2 regions of the Echinicola marina genome follow, and region 2 is predicted to be linked to the other one. Evidence: riboswitches for the same ligand, from Rfam matches in the RefSeq annotation. Region 2 holds a riboswitch; the other holds the start of a gene.
What was found. Region 2 has a riboswitch for cobalamin ahead of KZP23_RS19570 (TonB-dependent receptor plug domain-containing protein). Riboswitches for the same ligand answer to the same signal wherever they lie in the genome.

Region 1 (7,683 bases), 1.7 Mb from region 2:
CCTTTTTTAGACTCATCAGTTCCCGCTGTACTTCCTTATTTTCAAGAACCCCAGAATCAAAAGTAGCCGAATGAATCTGGTATATTTTCAATGCCGACAATAGCTGCTTGGAATATTTCCATTGCTCTCTAAGCTTACTCAAAGAATGCTCTTTCACTTCGTGCGGACCATTATAGCCCAACTCCCAATTGGCCTTATAGGTATACCCCCATTTGGTACCTAAAACCACATCTTTATATCCCCTACTTCGATGCCAATCCAGCAAAAACTCCTCTCCCCTTCCATATGAAGGAGCTGTATCGAAATATCGAACCCCATTTTTATAGGCCTCATCCAGCACAGACTTGGTCTTTGACCTGAAGGCCTCAGCAGACTTGTCTATATTTTGATGGGGACGAATATTAATATATTCCGGTCTTCCCAATGATGCCAAACCTAATCCGATCTTTGTTTTTGTCATTTAAACTAATATTTGAACAAAACATGCCCTCTTTTTCATACTTTACAAATTTATAAGTTTAAATAGGGATACCATTTTATTTTTACAAACCTAAACCCTAGCCAACAACAAAAAACATAAACCATTTAAAATCAATCAATTGAAACCATAATCTTAACCTATTATTTTTTCTAACCCACCCCCTTTCCAATCAATATTTTTCCTTATTTAAAACTTCACAGATTAATTTATATACTCAATTCGGTTTGCATTCCCTATATTTGCCGATCAAAGTTCTTTACATAATTTCTTCATTTACCATTATAGGTCATCGGCTAAGGTCGATGATAATAGGGAACCGTGTGAAAATCACGGGCTGTCGCGCAACTGTAAGTAACGTGAAAGTTTTTGCCCATTGGATGTCCACTGTCCCGATAGCTATCGGGGTGGGAAGGACGGCAAAAATGTTACAAGCCAGGAGACCTGCCTATTTTGAACTGTCCATTATGGAGGACAGAAATGACAATGCTTTCGCGGTTTGAAGCACCTGTCAAGTACGACTCCTTTTCCTTTCTTCTCCTGGGATAAATGTGCCCAAGGGAAAGGTACGTCTTATTTTTCAGTTTCCCTTCCCATCGCAGCATTGCGAAGTTTAGCTAAAGGCTTTTGACAATTATTTATCACGTTAAAAGTTTATCATTATGCTAACGCACAATCTTGGCTATCCGCGAATAGGTAGCCGAAGACAACTCAAAAAGGCCTGTGAAGCCTATTGGAAAGAAAAAATTTCACTTCATGATCTTTTAAAGGCTGGAGCTGACATCCGTCTACAAAACTGGAAATTACAGCAGGAAGCTGGAATAGACATGATCCCTTCCAATGACTTCTCCTTTTACGACCAGGTACTGGACATGTCATTAACAGTAGGAGCCATTCCTGAACGATACCATGATATTGTTACAGACCAAAAAAGACCGGAACTGGACCTTTATTTTGCCATGGCCAGAGGCTATCAAAACAATGGTCTGGATATCATCGCCATGGAAATGACCAAATGGTTTGACACCAACTATCACTACATTGTCCCGGAATTTAAAAAAGATCAAAAATTCAAATTATTCTCTTCCAAAATACTGGATGAATTCAAAGAAGCCAAGAGACTGGGCATACAGACCAAACCAGTCATCATTGGTCCTATCTCCTATTTACTTTTAGGAAAGGAAAAGGAGACAGGCTTTCATAGAATTTCCTTGCTGCAAAATCTCCTACCTGTCTATCTGGAAATACTGAAAAAGCTAGAAAATTCAGGTGCTACGTGGGTACAAATAGACGAGCCCTATCTGGCCATGGATCTCTCCAAGGAAGAAAAAGAGGCATTTTTATCGACTTATAAGGAAATAAAAAGAGCCTGCCCAAATATCAAAATCTTGCTTGCCAGCTATTTTGGCAATCTGGGAGATAATCTTCCCATTGCAAGTGCCTTGCCGGTATGCGCATTACATATAGATCTTGTACGAGCTCCTGAGCAATTGGAGGAAGTGCTACAGTCTATCCCGAAAAACATGAGCTTGTCATTAGGCTTGGTAGATGGCAGGAATATTTGGAAAAATGATTTTGAAGGCTCCTTGGCATTGCTCGAAAAAGCCCAAAAGGCCAAAGAGACCGAAAGGCTTTTGATCGGTCCTAGCTGCTCCTTATTACACAGTCCCTGTGATTTGGAGGAAGAATCTAACGAGACCGCTTTGACTCCGGAGATCAAAAACTGGTTAGCTTTTGCAAAACAGAAAGTAGAGGAGATAAGCAACTTAAGAAAGCTTGCGATAGACCAAGAAAACAAAGCCAATTTGGACATCCTTTCGGAAAACAAAGCAGCCATCCAAAGTAAAGCAGAGGCCCAAATCATTCACAAAGCCAAAGTTAAGCTGGCTGTAGAGCTGCTTAGTCCAGAACATAGCCAAAGAAAAAACATATTTAGCGAGCGCCAAAAACTGCAAGAAGAAAACCTAAAGCTACCTTTATTTCCCACGACCACCATTGGTTCCTTTCCACAAACCAAAGAAGTTCGACAATGGCGTGCCAACCTAAAAAAAGGAGTATTGACTCAAAATCAATATAATGAACTTATTAAGAAGGAAACCAAAGCAGCCATCGAGTGGCAGGAAGCTATTGGCTTAGATGTACTGGTGCATGGTGAGTTTGAGAGGAATGATATGGTGGAATATTTCGGTGAAAAACTGGAGGGCTTTGTCTTCACCCAAAATGGATGGGTACAAAGCTATGGATCCAGGTGTGTCAAACCTCCTATCATCTATGGAGATGTTTCAAGACCTCGTGCCATGACCAAATATTGGACATCTTTTGCGCAATCCCTGACCAACAAAAACGTAAAAGGAATGCTAACAGGTCCAGTCACTATCCTTCAATGGTCATTTGTAAGAAACGACCAAGCACGTTCGGTTACATGTCAGCAAATAGCATTGGCTATTCGCGAAGAAGTCAATGACCTGGAAAGTGCAGGAATCAAAATCATTCAAATCGATGAACCTGCTCTTAGAGAAGGCCTTCCGCTTAGACTTTCACATTGGGACGCATACCTAAAGTGGGCTGTAGATTGCTTCCGCATTGCTTCATCCGGTGTAAAAGACGAAACACAGATCCACACCCATATGTGCTATTCTGAATTTAATGATATCATCCAACACATAGCTGCCATGGATGCGGATGTCATCACCATCGAATGCTCCCGTTCTCAAATGGAATTGTTGGATGCTTTTGCTGAATTCCAATATCCAAATGAAATTGGTCCCGGTGTCTACGATATTCACTCCCCAAGAATCCCCACAGAGGATGAAATGGTCCAACTTATGAATAAAGCCAAAGCAGTTATCAAGGACAGACAACTATGGGTAAACCCTGATTGCGGTCTAAAAACCAGAGGTTGGGAGGAAACAAAAGAAGCCCTCATAAGAATGGTAAAAGCAGCTCAATCCTTAAGGGATAATGCCACTTTGAATACCTCAAGTTTTAGTACCAAAGTCCTCAACAACCTGGGCTAGCACCTTAAAAAACAGTTATTTTACCGAAATCAATCAACTTGGTAAAATGATTAATATTAAACAATCACTATTCCGAACAAGTTAAATACCTGTTCGGAATAGTTTTATTTCTCTCGATATGATTTCAAAGAAGGATAGCAAAAATCCATTCATTAAGACACCTTTAAAATGTTGGGATATCTATATACAAAGTGTATTCTCCAATAAAATTCCAGGATCGATCGAACAAGACAAAGCCACGCTGGAATACTTTAAAGATCGCTTTAAATGGGACACCCAATGGGATATACTGGAAGAAAATTACGATGCCTTGGTCCTTACCGACCTCAACAAACACATCATTTGGGTAAACCAAGGTTTTAAAAAAATGACCGGATACAGTCCCCATTTTGCCATTGGCAAAAAACCTTCTTTTCTGCAAGGAGAATGCACCTCTACTTTGGCACTTAAAGAATTCAAAAGAAAATTATCCCTCGATCTCCCTTTCCAAAGTAAACTAATCAACTATAAACTTGACCACTCCACCTATCTTTGTCAAATTCACATTTTTCCATTAAAAAATATATCAGGAAACACTTCCCACTTTCTTGCACTAGAAACAGAAATATGACAGCACTAGAACTAAAGATCAAAAAAGCAGAGACCAGAATCTTCAAAGCAGTTTTCCCCAATACAATCAACCACTATGACACCTTATTCGGAGGTACTGCCATGCATTTAATGGACGAAGTAGCTTTTATCACTGCCACGAGGTTCAGTCGCCAAAAAATGGTTACTGTCAGCAGTGACAAAATAGATTTTACCGTGCCTATCCCTGCTGGTACCATAATTGAACTTGTAGGATCCATCATACATATTGGGAACACCAGTCTCAAAATTCAGGTTGATATTTTTATTGAGCAGATGTATGAAGAAGGAAGGGAAAAGGCGATTAGCGGCACCTTTACCTTAGTAGCCATTGATGAGGATAAAAAACCTACCCCTATCATAAAAGAACATTAAAAAAGGGCTTGCAAGCCCTTTTCAATATCTATTCTTGGTTTAAGTTTTTTGATCCCAAGGACCTTCTATGGCAATGGTCAAACCAGCCCCCTGTATATTAACAAAATAGGTTTTTCCATCTGGAGAAAACACCCCGCCTGCAAATTCACTTTCATAACCAATATTCTCAGCCAGCTTATAAAAGTTTCCTTCTGGGGTAATCCCTACTACAAAAGGATGTGACCTGTCTTCACATAATAATAAATCACCCCAAGGGGCAATTGCTACATTATCACAGCTTTTAAGAATCTCTGTGTCATTAGGCTCAGCGAACAGTTCCAATTTCCCTGGTGCTGATATCTCATTAGCTTTACCTTCATTTTTCCCAGGGGTGTATTTAAAGACTTGGCCGGCAGAAATCTCTCCTCCATTGGTACAGGCGAAATACAGCTCCCCCTGTCCAAACCAAATTCCTTCTCCCCTGGCAAAACATGCCGCTCCCTGTTCTGTCCCCCTATACCTCAAGTCATCATCAGGTGCCTCTACATCGTCTATATCGAGCCATTCCACATCAAAAGCCTTATTTTTGGGCATCCTTTCTGTCTCTAAGTCCTCCCAATTTCGGGTATCAAAAGAAGGCTTACCTACTATGGCCAAAGCTTGTAGTTTCCCTCCTGAGTGAAGCTCTCCGGGCACATCAGGTATAAATCGATAAAACAAGCCGTCTCCGCGATCCTCTGTCAAATAAACAATACTTGTTCTCGGATCCACCGCAACAGCCTCGTGATTAAACCTTCCCATTTCCTTAATTGGTTTAGCGGTATAGAGCATAGGATCCTCTGATGCAGGGACCTCGAAGACATAACCATGATCTTCCTCCAACTTACCATCATAGTCTCCTTTCCTGACGGTTGATTCCTCACAAGTCAACCAAGAACCCCATGGCGTCACCCCTCCAGCACAGTTCCTGACTGTACCTCCCAAACTAAGGAACTGCTTTTCAACTTTCTTGGTTGCTGGATTATAAACCAGTGTAGTAGTGCCTCCCAAACCAGGCAGGCTACCCATTCCATTTTCATACAATTCTCCTGCATACTTTGATGAGTAATTTTCATTATGCTCTCCAAAAGCCCCTTCCTCAAAATCATCCGGGCTGTTTTCATGATTTCTAACAATAATGATCTTCCCTTCTTTTCCAGGGAAAGTCCCCATTCCATCCGGCCTGCCCGGTACAATCAGGCCATCATCCATTAGCTCCCCAGAGCGAGAAATAATGGTATAACTGAACCCCTTAGGCAAATTCAGAATTTTATCAGGGTCCTCTTCTAGTAGCCCATAGCCAATCTTCTCACTCGAAGATCCGTTTTTTGAAGAAGGTTGTATGCATTGAAACAGGCCCATAAAGCCCATGGTCACCATACCTGATTGTTTGATGAATGCTCTTCTGTCGGTATTACTATTGCCAGTACTCATAGATATAACGGTTTTTTATTAATGTCAAAACAAACTTTCTTTTCGTTCAAATAATCGAGATTCCCCTAAGTATATTTAGCTGCTATGATATCTGTATCCTTAAATGCTTTGCGCTGGGGCCCAAAATCCTGAAGGCCAAAGCCCCTGACATTGTAATCAAAACGATCTTTTCGATTGCCTTATCATTTACTGCTGCAATTGGTGGTATACCTATTATTTAAAACACACCTATCAGAATACAAGGTAGGGAAGAGATGCTATTTCGAGATTGTCCTAATTTTATTAATACATTATTAAACAGCAGTCTTTAGCCACTCTAAAAAAGAACGAATTAACCCTTCTTCAGCACAAAACACAACATCAAACACTCATTTCACTCCCCACCAACCATCAAAACTCAGCAAATCAACAATTTACAGGTAAATATTCTACCAAATTTAGATTTTTAAATTATTTTTATATGTAACTTAAAAGGAATAACCTTTTAAAATAACCAAAATTAAACAACTGACTGCTAAACAATTACAACAAAAAACAGTACAATATCAATTTTAGTTAACAATAGATTAACAAAGGATAAAAACCCTTTATACGCTCTTGATTCCACCTAGTCCCGTAGCACAATATAACATGATCCAGACTAGTCGGAAAGTATCCCCCATACAGTGAATTTATTGATCAAGGTAGAGTTTCAATAAAATAAAAGACAAATGAAAAAAGTGAAAATTATTTCTATTGATGGCGGGGGTGTAAGGGGAGTTATACCCGCCTTGATCCTTCAAGCACTAGAGGAAAAAATCCAGCTAAGAACTAAAAACAAACATTCCAGGCTGGTAGATTTTGTTGACTTTTTTGCGGGAACAGGTTCAGGAGGGGTTATCACCTGTGCTTTGTTAAACCCCGATGACAAGCTCAAAGCCAAGGCTAAATTCAGCACAGAAGAAGTGAATAATTTTTTCCATGAGTTTTGTCTTAAGGCCTATTCAAAATCTCACCTCCATAAAATACAAACATTAGGTGGGTTACTTAACGACAAATACACTGATAAAGCACTAAATACTCTTTTTACGGAACAATTTGCTGACAATAAATTTAGCCAATTGATCAAGCCCTGTATTATCGCAGCTTATGATCTTGATCACAGGCGCGCCCATTTTTTCAATCAACATAATGCAATGATCACCAAGGCAAAAGATTTTCATATAAAAGATGTCGCAAGAGTTGCTACTGCTACCCCCACTTATTTCCAAGCAGTCAATATTAAATCCGAACTAGGTATCAGCTATCCCTTGATTGATGGAGCTGTTTTTGCCAATAACCCCGGCATGTGCGCTTATGCAGAAACCCGTAAAATGTACTTTGAAAACATCAAAAATCCCATCAGTAAAGACATGTATTTGTTGTCTTTAGGGACCGGCCTCCCAGAGAGACAATATACCTTTCATGAAGCAAAGAACTTTGCCCCTGGCCAATGGACAAAACCTTTACTTTCTATTGTGAGGTCTGGAAATGCTGAAACAGTCACCCATCAGCTAAAATGGCTCTTTGATGCAGAAAAAAACAAAAATGGATTTCTACGAATTAATCCAGATCTTAAAAATGCTTCCAACAAGTTTGATGCAGCATCCAAATCTAATCTAAAAGCATTAAAAGAGGCTGTCGACGATTATATTTCTAAAAATGAAAGCCTCCTAAATGAAATCGTTCAAAATTTAGTACCCATAGAAAAAGCCC
Region 2 (7,683 bases):
CAATTGGGACAGTGCTTTTCTTTGACCATTATTTAAAATTGATAACTGGCACCAATATTAAAGTTTCTTCCTCTGGTGGTGTAACCATAAATCGCCGTAAATTCTTCGTCCAGTAAATTATTTATTCCGGCATATAATTTAAGCTTTTTATTTAGAACTGCTTGTTGGGCGTAGAGGTCTATTAGGCCATAACTATCCAATTCCAATTCTCCACCATAGCCCCAATCATAAATGGTTCTCTTGCTGGTGAAATTATATTTCAAGGAAACCACTGTATTGTCCGTTGGCTTGGCCAGGAAGGCCATTCCCCATTTGTTTTTTGGGATTCGGTAAAATGTTTCTGGTTTATCGGTACTTACGTGGGCATAGTTTCCGTTTATCTCGAAGAACTGGTTTACTTTCCACGAAAGATCAGCTTCAAATCCTTCCACCCGTCTTTCGTTAGTAGTATTTTGGTATTCGCCTCTCACATAATTGCCCTCTTCATCGTAGATAGAAACGAAGTCAATCGGGTTTGATTCATCCCTTGTGAAATGTACCAAGTTCACAGTGAAGTCTTTGCCAATATAGAAGGATATGCCCTGTTCATAATTGATGGATTCCTCAGGTTGAAGCTGGGTATTTCCGTAAAGAGGGGAATTCAATTGGTATAGCGTGGGAGTGACATAGGAGCTGGAAACCGAGGCAAGAATTTTCATGCTTACCCTATCAGAAATGGCTGTTAAATAAGATGGGTTCAGGTTGTAAACGAATTTGCTGTTGTATTCCGAATGCGTATTTAATCGGGCTCCACCATGAAGGTTAAAGCCACTGTTGGATTCGTAGAATAAACTTGCATAGGGATCGACCAAAGTGAATTTATTCTCATCAAAGTTCAATTCACCAGGCTGTTCGTAAGAGAGTTGCTGCAGGTTTACACCCCAGAGACCTTTTAGGCCATTTAGGATTTGATGTTCTTGGGTCAGGTCGAGCTGCAAGTTTCTTCCTTTGTATTCACTTGGAAAGCTACTGATAAATTCCCTTTCATTGATATTATAAATTGACTTGAGTTTGATCGTTCCCTTGCTATAGGTATAGCTAGGCGTTAAGCCTATTCTAAATTGCTGATTGGTCTGTTGGTTATCAGCGTCGGTGAAAGTATTGTCGTCATAATCAGCCTCCATATCATCATAGGCAGAAACAAAGTCCAATTGAAATCGGTCTGAAAAGGCATAACCCAATTTCAATAGGGCATTTTGCCTTTTCATGCCGTCTTTCCCAAATGGAGTAGGGGATTGTTCTTCGGATGCAGATGAAAATCCATCTGAAAGGTAGGTGCTTCCTGAAAGCATATAATTAAATTTATTGCTTTTACCGTGAAGGTTAAGCCCTCCTCTGTAGGTGCCATATGAACCTCCATTGATATCCACAGAACCTGCCAAGGTTTTATCCTGTAGTCCAGATTTAAGTTTAATGCTGATAACTGCAGCGGAAGCTCCTGTTCCATACAGTGTGCTCAATCCACCCTTTAAAACTTCAATGGATGCTACTTGGTCCAAAGATAGTAACCTGAGGTCATAGGTAGAGGCTATTCCAGAGGGATCATTGATAGGGACACCGTCTATGAGAATTAGGGTGTTTTTACTGCTAGCACCTCTGACAAAATAATTGATGTTGGTACCTGGTGAGCCGAAATTACCTTCTATTTGTATTCCGGGGACTTCATTGAGCAGGTCGGCGACAGTTTTGCCTGCATTTTGTTCAATGGCTTCTTGATCCAGTTTGTAAATAGACTTTCCGGATTTTTCTATTGGAATTTCAAATTTCGTACCTGTAACTACTACCTCTTCTAATTCAGTAGTGTCTTGGGAAAATGTTTGGGAGGGAGAGAAATAAAGGCCCGCCAATACTATTGAAGCAGCCAATTTTCTCCCTTTTTTTGTAAAGGGAACAATACTTTTGTTCATAGCGTAATGATGAATATTAAGAGTTTGACACTATGAACTTTCTGGGAAAACTGATAAAAACACCCTCAGCGCTAAGAATGATTTTTCATGGCTTTTCACCCGAAAGCTCTGAATAACAGTTATTGGCAGGTCTTCTGACTTACTTCACTTTTGACGGCCTTCCCGTCTGCCTAGGCGGACAGTGGCTGTAGATGCCAAAAGCTGCATTGAAGTTTACAGCTGCGGGTACAGTTTCGGACTTACACCGAATTCCCTATTAAACCCATCCCCGAAATAGGAGACAGGTACCAAAAACTTGTGCAAAGGTAGTTATTTTTTAGGAATCAGCTTAAAAAAATAGTTTTAGTATAATTTTAATGGAGGGATTAAAAAAAAGCATCCATGTAATTTCATAGATGCTTTTTAGAATATGAATATCCGCAATTGTACCAGTTAAGGTCAAAAGAGGTTCTAAACGAATGCTTAAACTAAAACAAAAACTGCTTCGGTCTTCAATCTTCCGACCACTTCATCAAAGGATTTCAGGTTACTGGCATTAGCGGATAATCAGGATTTAGAATAAATGATGACTGATTATTTCAGGATATCCTCAATTTTACTAAGTTCTTCATTTGAAAAATCCAGTCTATTCAGACATTTCAGAGAATCTTCCAACTGGCTGGTTTTGCTGACTCCGATAAGTACGGAAGTTACCCTATCATCTTTTAATAACCAAGAAAGGGCCATTTGTGCCAAGCTCTGCCCTCTTTCTTGGGCCAGTTCGTTCAAAGCCTTTATTTTTTGAAGTGTGGTCTCAGTAATATCGGCCTCTTTGAGGAAACCGTGTGCTTTTGCAGCCCTGGAATCTTCAGGGATTCCTTTCAAATATTTATCGGTCAGCATCCCCTGTGCCAATGGAGAGAAAGGAATGCAGCCTACACCTTCTTGTCCCAAAACATCCAGTAGACCACCTTCTACCCAACGTTCAAACATGGAGTATTTAGGTTGATGGATAAGGCATGGAGTGCCCATTTCCCTAAGGATATTAATGGCTTTTTGTGCATCATCTGCCTTATAATTGGAAATTCCCACATATAAAGCCTTGCCTTGTTGGACGATTTGATGTAGTGCGCCCATGGTTTCTTCCAGTGGCGTTTCTGGATCAGGTCTGTGATGATAAAAAATATCCACATATTCCAGTCCCATTCTTTTCAGACTTTGGTCAAGACTGGAAATCAAATATTTTTTCGATCCCCAATCGCCATAGGGACCATCCCACATCAAATAACCGGCTTTTGAAGAAATGACCAATTCATCTCTAAGACCGGTAAAATCTTCTTTAAGTATTTTGCCGAAATTTTCTTCAGCAGAACCTGGAGGCGGACCATAATTATTGGCCAGGTCAAAATGGGTAATGCCTGAGTCAAAGGCCAGTTGCAATATTTTACGGGAGTTTTCCAAAACATCCACATGGCCGAAATTATGCCAAAGCCCCAAGGAAAGTGCAGGTAGTTTAAGTCCACTTTTTCCACAGCGACGATAGGTCATGTTTTTATATCGATCGGGATGAGGTAAATAGCTCATAAGGTTTATTGTGATTTTGAAATTTTACAAAGGATGCAATATAATCAGAAAGGTCCAGCTTTTCCCCATCTTGCGAGAGCGTAAACAATAAATTATTTATAAAAATAAATGTTTAAGAATTTAAGACTGAATAGCGGCATGATCGATATGAGACCCTAAAAATAATGGTATGTTTGTAAAAATCTTTAATGGTTTGAAGTATAAAAAACATTATTTAAAATACGTTTTAATATATAAAAAATGAAAAAACATTTGTTTGTTTGAAATTAAATACAGACATTAGATATATAGAAAATCAAAATAACCAGCGCGTAGAAAGTGAGCCAAATGGTTAAATTTTTGTTTCATTAATTGTTTTTGATATGCTATTAGAACAAAGGAGAATGAATCCCAATTTTCTTCCCTCATATGGAAAGAAAACATTCGAGAGGAATCTAATACCGCTATTGGATTGGATTCCGATGATGCAAAAAGAGTTTGATAGGGTAGAAAGAATAATAGGGAATGAACTTAGACCGGAGGCAGCTTATTATTATTATGATTTCTACGATTTGGCGCAGATTATTAAGAGGAAGTTGCTTGAATGCCCAGCTATTGAAGTGTCTGATTTGATCGCGGCAAAGGCTAAGCTTGATTTTGGTTCAGAAGTTTTTCCTGAATGTAACAGGGAGGCTTTATGGGGACTATTAAGTGCTGCTGTACAAATTGACCATGCTAATCACTCCTATTTAGAGAATAAAATAAAGGATAAAACTGTTTTGAAACTGCTTAATGCAATTAAAAATTCTTTTCGTTGATTTTTTTAATATGTCAAACTTGGTGAGAAAGGTTCGGGGAATTTTCCCGAACCTTTTTAATGATTACTATTCTCTTTTTGCTTTAAGAACGGCTGGTCAAAACGGATCAGTCCTAAAAGTTGGGGTCAAGCAATATTTCCGGGGGTGAATAGTTTTCAACTTAAATTTTGTTTACCCTTGTCAGGTTAAGTGTAGTTGAAGTAATCAACCTGCCCAGACAGTCAATTGTGTAAAAGGATGAATAAACAGATATCTGTGTTCATCTTTGTCCATCTGTGGTTAATAAATAGCGCATATCAAAGCTATAATAGACCGTTTTTCCCTGCTTTTCGGCTTGGTCCAACCCTAGCCCAAACTAATACCAAAGTAATACCAGAGCTGGGGCAAAGCTGTATCAAAGCTGGGGTAAAGCTGGGGCAAAGCTGGGTTTAGCCCTCTTTTTGTTCATAAACTCCCTTTCTGGTCCAGATTTGCAATTTGGATCCATAAATAAACGGCATTAAATAGTGTGTATCAAAGCTAAAATAGACTGTTTTCCTCCAGCTTTTCGCCTTTGTCCGTAAAAACTGGTAGCTGTGTGATGGAGAGACGGGAAGCAAGGGCTTTTTTGACAAATTATTTCATTTCTGGAAATTAATAATGATGTTTTTAATAGGACTATTTCCCTGGACTTAACTTTATCATAATAGATGTGTGTCTGCTTTGCTGCAGGTAGCCCCATGTAAACGTGAGGGCCTGACCTGTAAGCTGGCTACTCGCTAAAAACAGTCACTGACTGTTTTCTTTACGCATGGAACTCCACGGTGCGAGCTAGCTCATTTTCTTAACGATCTTCTCAATCGTTCCAAAACTGAATGCTCCAAAGGTCAAATAATAGATTTCGCTGGATATTTTGTTTATTAGAGGATACGTGAAAAGGTACCGATACACATATAATAATTTGTTCAAAAAATGGAATTTTAAAGCTGGTAGAAAAATACCCTAATTATGGTATTTTTTATTCAAAAATATCTTTTATGAGGGTTAGAAGCTGAGCAAATATGTTGATAAGTTGTTGATAAAAAGAAAGGTACCGATGGTTTTCGTCATTGTTTTTGTAAAATACTCTTTCTACTTTTAGATGAATTAATGCACTTCGGCTGCTTTATTCTAATTATGACGTTAAATTTTCAACTGTGTTTTGCTGCCAACCTGTAAATCAGAAATGATCCGGTCTTGAAATAGAGTGGTCAGCTAAAGGGCCTTTTTAAGGAATTGTTTGTGTCTGTATATTGCAATAAAAAATCATTAAAATTATAGTATATGCTAATTTCATCTACAAATGGATTTCTCTCAATAGTGAACTGTCCTTCAGATGGAGACCATGTTCTGGTAAGGGCAACAAAAAAGGTTGTGTTGTCCCGGTTGTTCGATGATAGAAGAATTAAGTTTATTGAAGAAGAAGGGTTTGATTTTGGTGTTTCGGTTTGTAAGCAAGAGCTTGCTGATATTTTGGTCAAAATGGTTAAAAGTATAGATTATACCAATTTTAGATCAGACTTCTCTACTGTGGACGCCTAGTTGTTGCAGTAATCTATTTTCAATTGAGAATTATAGTGCGTTTTTAAATTTCCATTCCTTGTCTTGTATTAAGGAAGGAGACCTGTTTTATATTTTTACAGCTTGATTTTTCCTGATTATAATTGGGGCTTACATTTTATTATCCTTTTTAAAATCGTAAATTCATGAGCGGTCATTCACCGATATTTTGAATGGCAGAGAAAGTTTTTCAATCTGCTGTTTGGTGTGGTGATCTTATTGTTGATAGCCGATAAAATAGCCTTAATATGCGTATTTCACTTGCCTTTGATGTACATGGAACCTTGGTTGATGCTTCTAATGTGATCAATTCATTGGAGAAATTTATGGGGAGACAAGCTGCTGAAGTTTTAGAGACATGGAAATACAAGCAGCGTGAATATGCTTTTCGACATAGGCTTATGGAAGAAGATGTAGATTTTACGGTTTGTTCTGAACAGGCCTTGGAATATGCTTGTCTGTATCATAAATTAAATATAAAAGATGGGGAAAAAGCAGAAATAATGGAATATAGCAAGGCATTGCCTGCTTATCCTGAAGCCCTTGCAGCGCTAAAGGCCTTAAAAAAATTAGGGTTTCGCTTGTTTGCTTTCTCCAATGGGCCGCAAGATGAGGTAAGGACTTTGCTGGCCCAAGCAGGCTTGGCTTCCCAGTTTGAAAATATTTATAGTGTTCAGGGGACGAAGACTTTTAAGCCGGATCCGGAGGTTTATGAGAATTTTTTGAGGTATAATCATACAGGCCATCAATTTACCTGGTTTATTTCAGGAAATTCCTTTGATATCATCGGAGCAAAAAATGTTGGACTTAAGGTGGTTTGGGTGCAGCGATCACCGGATATTGTGATGGACCCTTGGGGAGTAGAACCAGATATGACGGTGAAGATTTTGACTGATTTGGTGCCATTTTTTGAAGGTAAAAATAACTAATAATACAGGGTGTTGGTAATGAGATGATTATCAAAAAGGTTGTGTGCAGCTGGAACCTTTTATCCTGAATCCTGCTTTTTAATGAACTGAATATTCAAGGATGTAGAGATAGAGAGTGGAGTATTCATTTAAGTTAGTTTAAGGTAGGGTTGAGGTGGATAAAATGGTTGGTTTTCCAGTGAAAAGATCATTTTTTGTTCTTGTAATTCAGTGATTTAAGCTTCTTTTGTCAATTTGTGTTTCTAAAATTTAAATATCATGGAACTAATTTCTCTTTTTGTTGATTGAATGTTCATTCGGTTTTATGGAGAAAAGATTTGATGAGTAAGAAAGAACAAATATTAGCGGCTACCCTTGATTTGATTAAAGACCATGGTTTTCATGGCTGCCCCATGAGCATGGTGGCCAAAAACTCAAATGTAGCAGCGGGAACGATTTATCATCATTTTGAAAATAAGGATGATCTTATTTTAGAATTATATCATTATGTAAATCAAAAATTGGTTGACTTAGCAGTACGGGGTGATGATCCTAATAAGGATTTTAAATCTCGATTTATGGACTTTTGGCACAATTTGAAAAGCTTTTATTTGCAGGAAAAATCCATTCATGGTTTTATAGAGCAGTTTATGAATTCACCTTATAATTCTGAGGAGGTTCAAATGGGCAAGAATAAATGGCATGATTGGTTGCATGATTTTTTTTCAGAGGGAATTAATACTGGTGTATTGAGATCAGGTGTCAAGCCAGCCATTTTGGCTATTCTGGTTCATGGAAGTGTGGTCAGCTCGGTTAAAGTAAGCCTTAACCAAAGTAAAAAAGTGCATCGTGACCAACTTGACCTAGGGGAGATCGCCGAAGTGGTCTGGG

Region 1: another riboswitch for cobalamin. It lies ahead of metE (5-methyltetrahydropteroyltriglutamate--homocysteine S-methyltransferase); the one in region 2 lies ahead of KZP23_RS19570 (TonB-dependent receptor plug domain-containing protein).

The regions. Positions count from the first base shown of each region.
Region 1 covers NZ_CP080025.1:3,074,285-3,081,967, reverse strand. Annotated here, with positions in the region: gene KZP23_RS12845 (aldo/keto reductase) at 1-460, opposite strand, end outside; cobalamin riboswitch at 748-944, shown strand; gene metE (5-methyltetrahydropteroyltriglutamate--homocysteine S-methyltransferase) at 1,141-3,495, shown strand; gene KZP23_RS12835 (PAS domain-containing protein) at 3,614-4,105, shown strand; gene KZP23_RS12830 (acyl-CoA thioesterase) at 4,102-4,497, shown strand; gene KZP23_RS12825 (alkaline phosphatase PhoX) at 4,537-5,949, opposite strand; gene KZP23_RS12820 (patatin-like phospholipase family protein) at 6,660-7,683, shown strand, end outside.
Region 2 covers NZ_CP080025.1:4,793,113-4,800,795, reverse strand. Annotated here, with positions in the region: gene KZP23_RS19575 (DUF5522 domain-containing protein) at 1-29, opposite strand, end outside; gene KZP23_RS19570 (TonB-dependent receptor plug domain-containing protein) at 33-1,946, opposite strand; cobalamin riboswitch at 2,054-2,253, opposite strand; gene mgrA (L-glyceraldehyde 3-phosphate reductase) at 2,520-3,509, opposite strand; gene KZP23_RS19560 (hypothetical protein) at 3,893-4,306, shown strand; gene KZP23_RS19555 (hypothetical protein) at 5,609-5,866, shown strand; gene KZP23_RS19550 (haloacid dehalogenase type II) at 6,133-6,813, shown strand; gene KZP23_RS19545 (TetR/AcrR family transcriptional regulator) at 7,134-7,683, shown strand, end outside.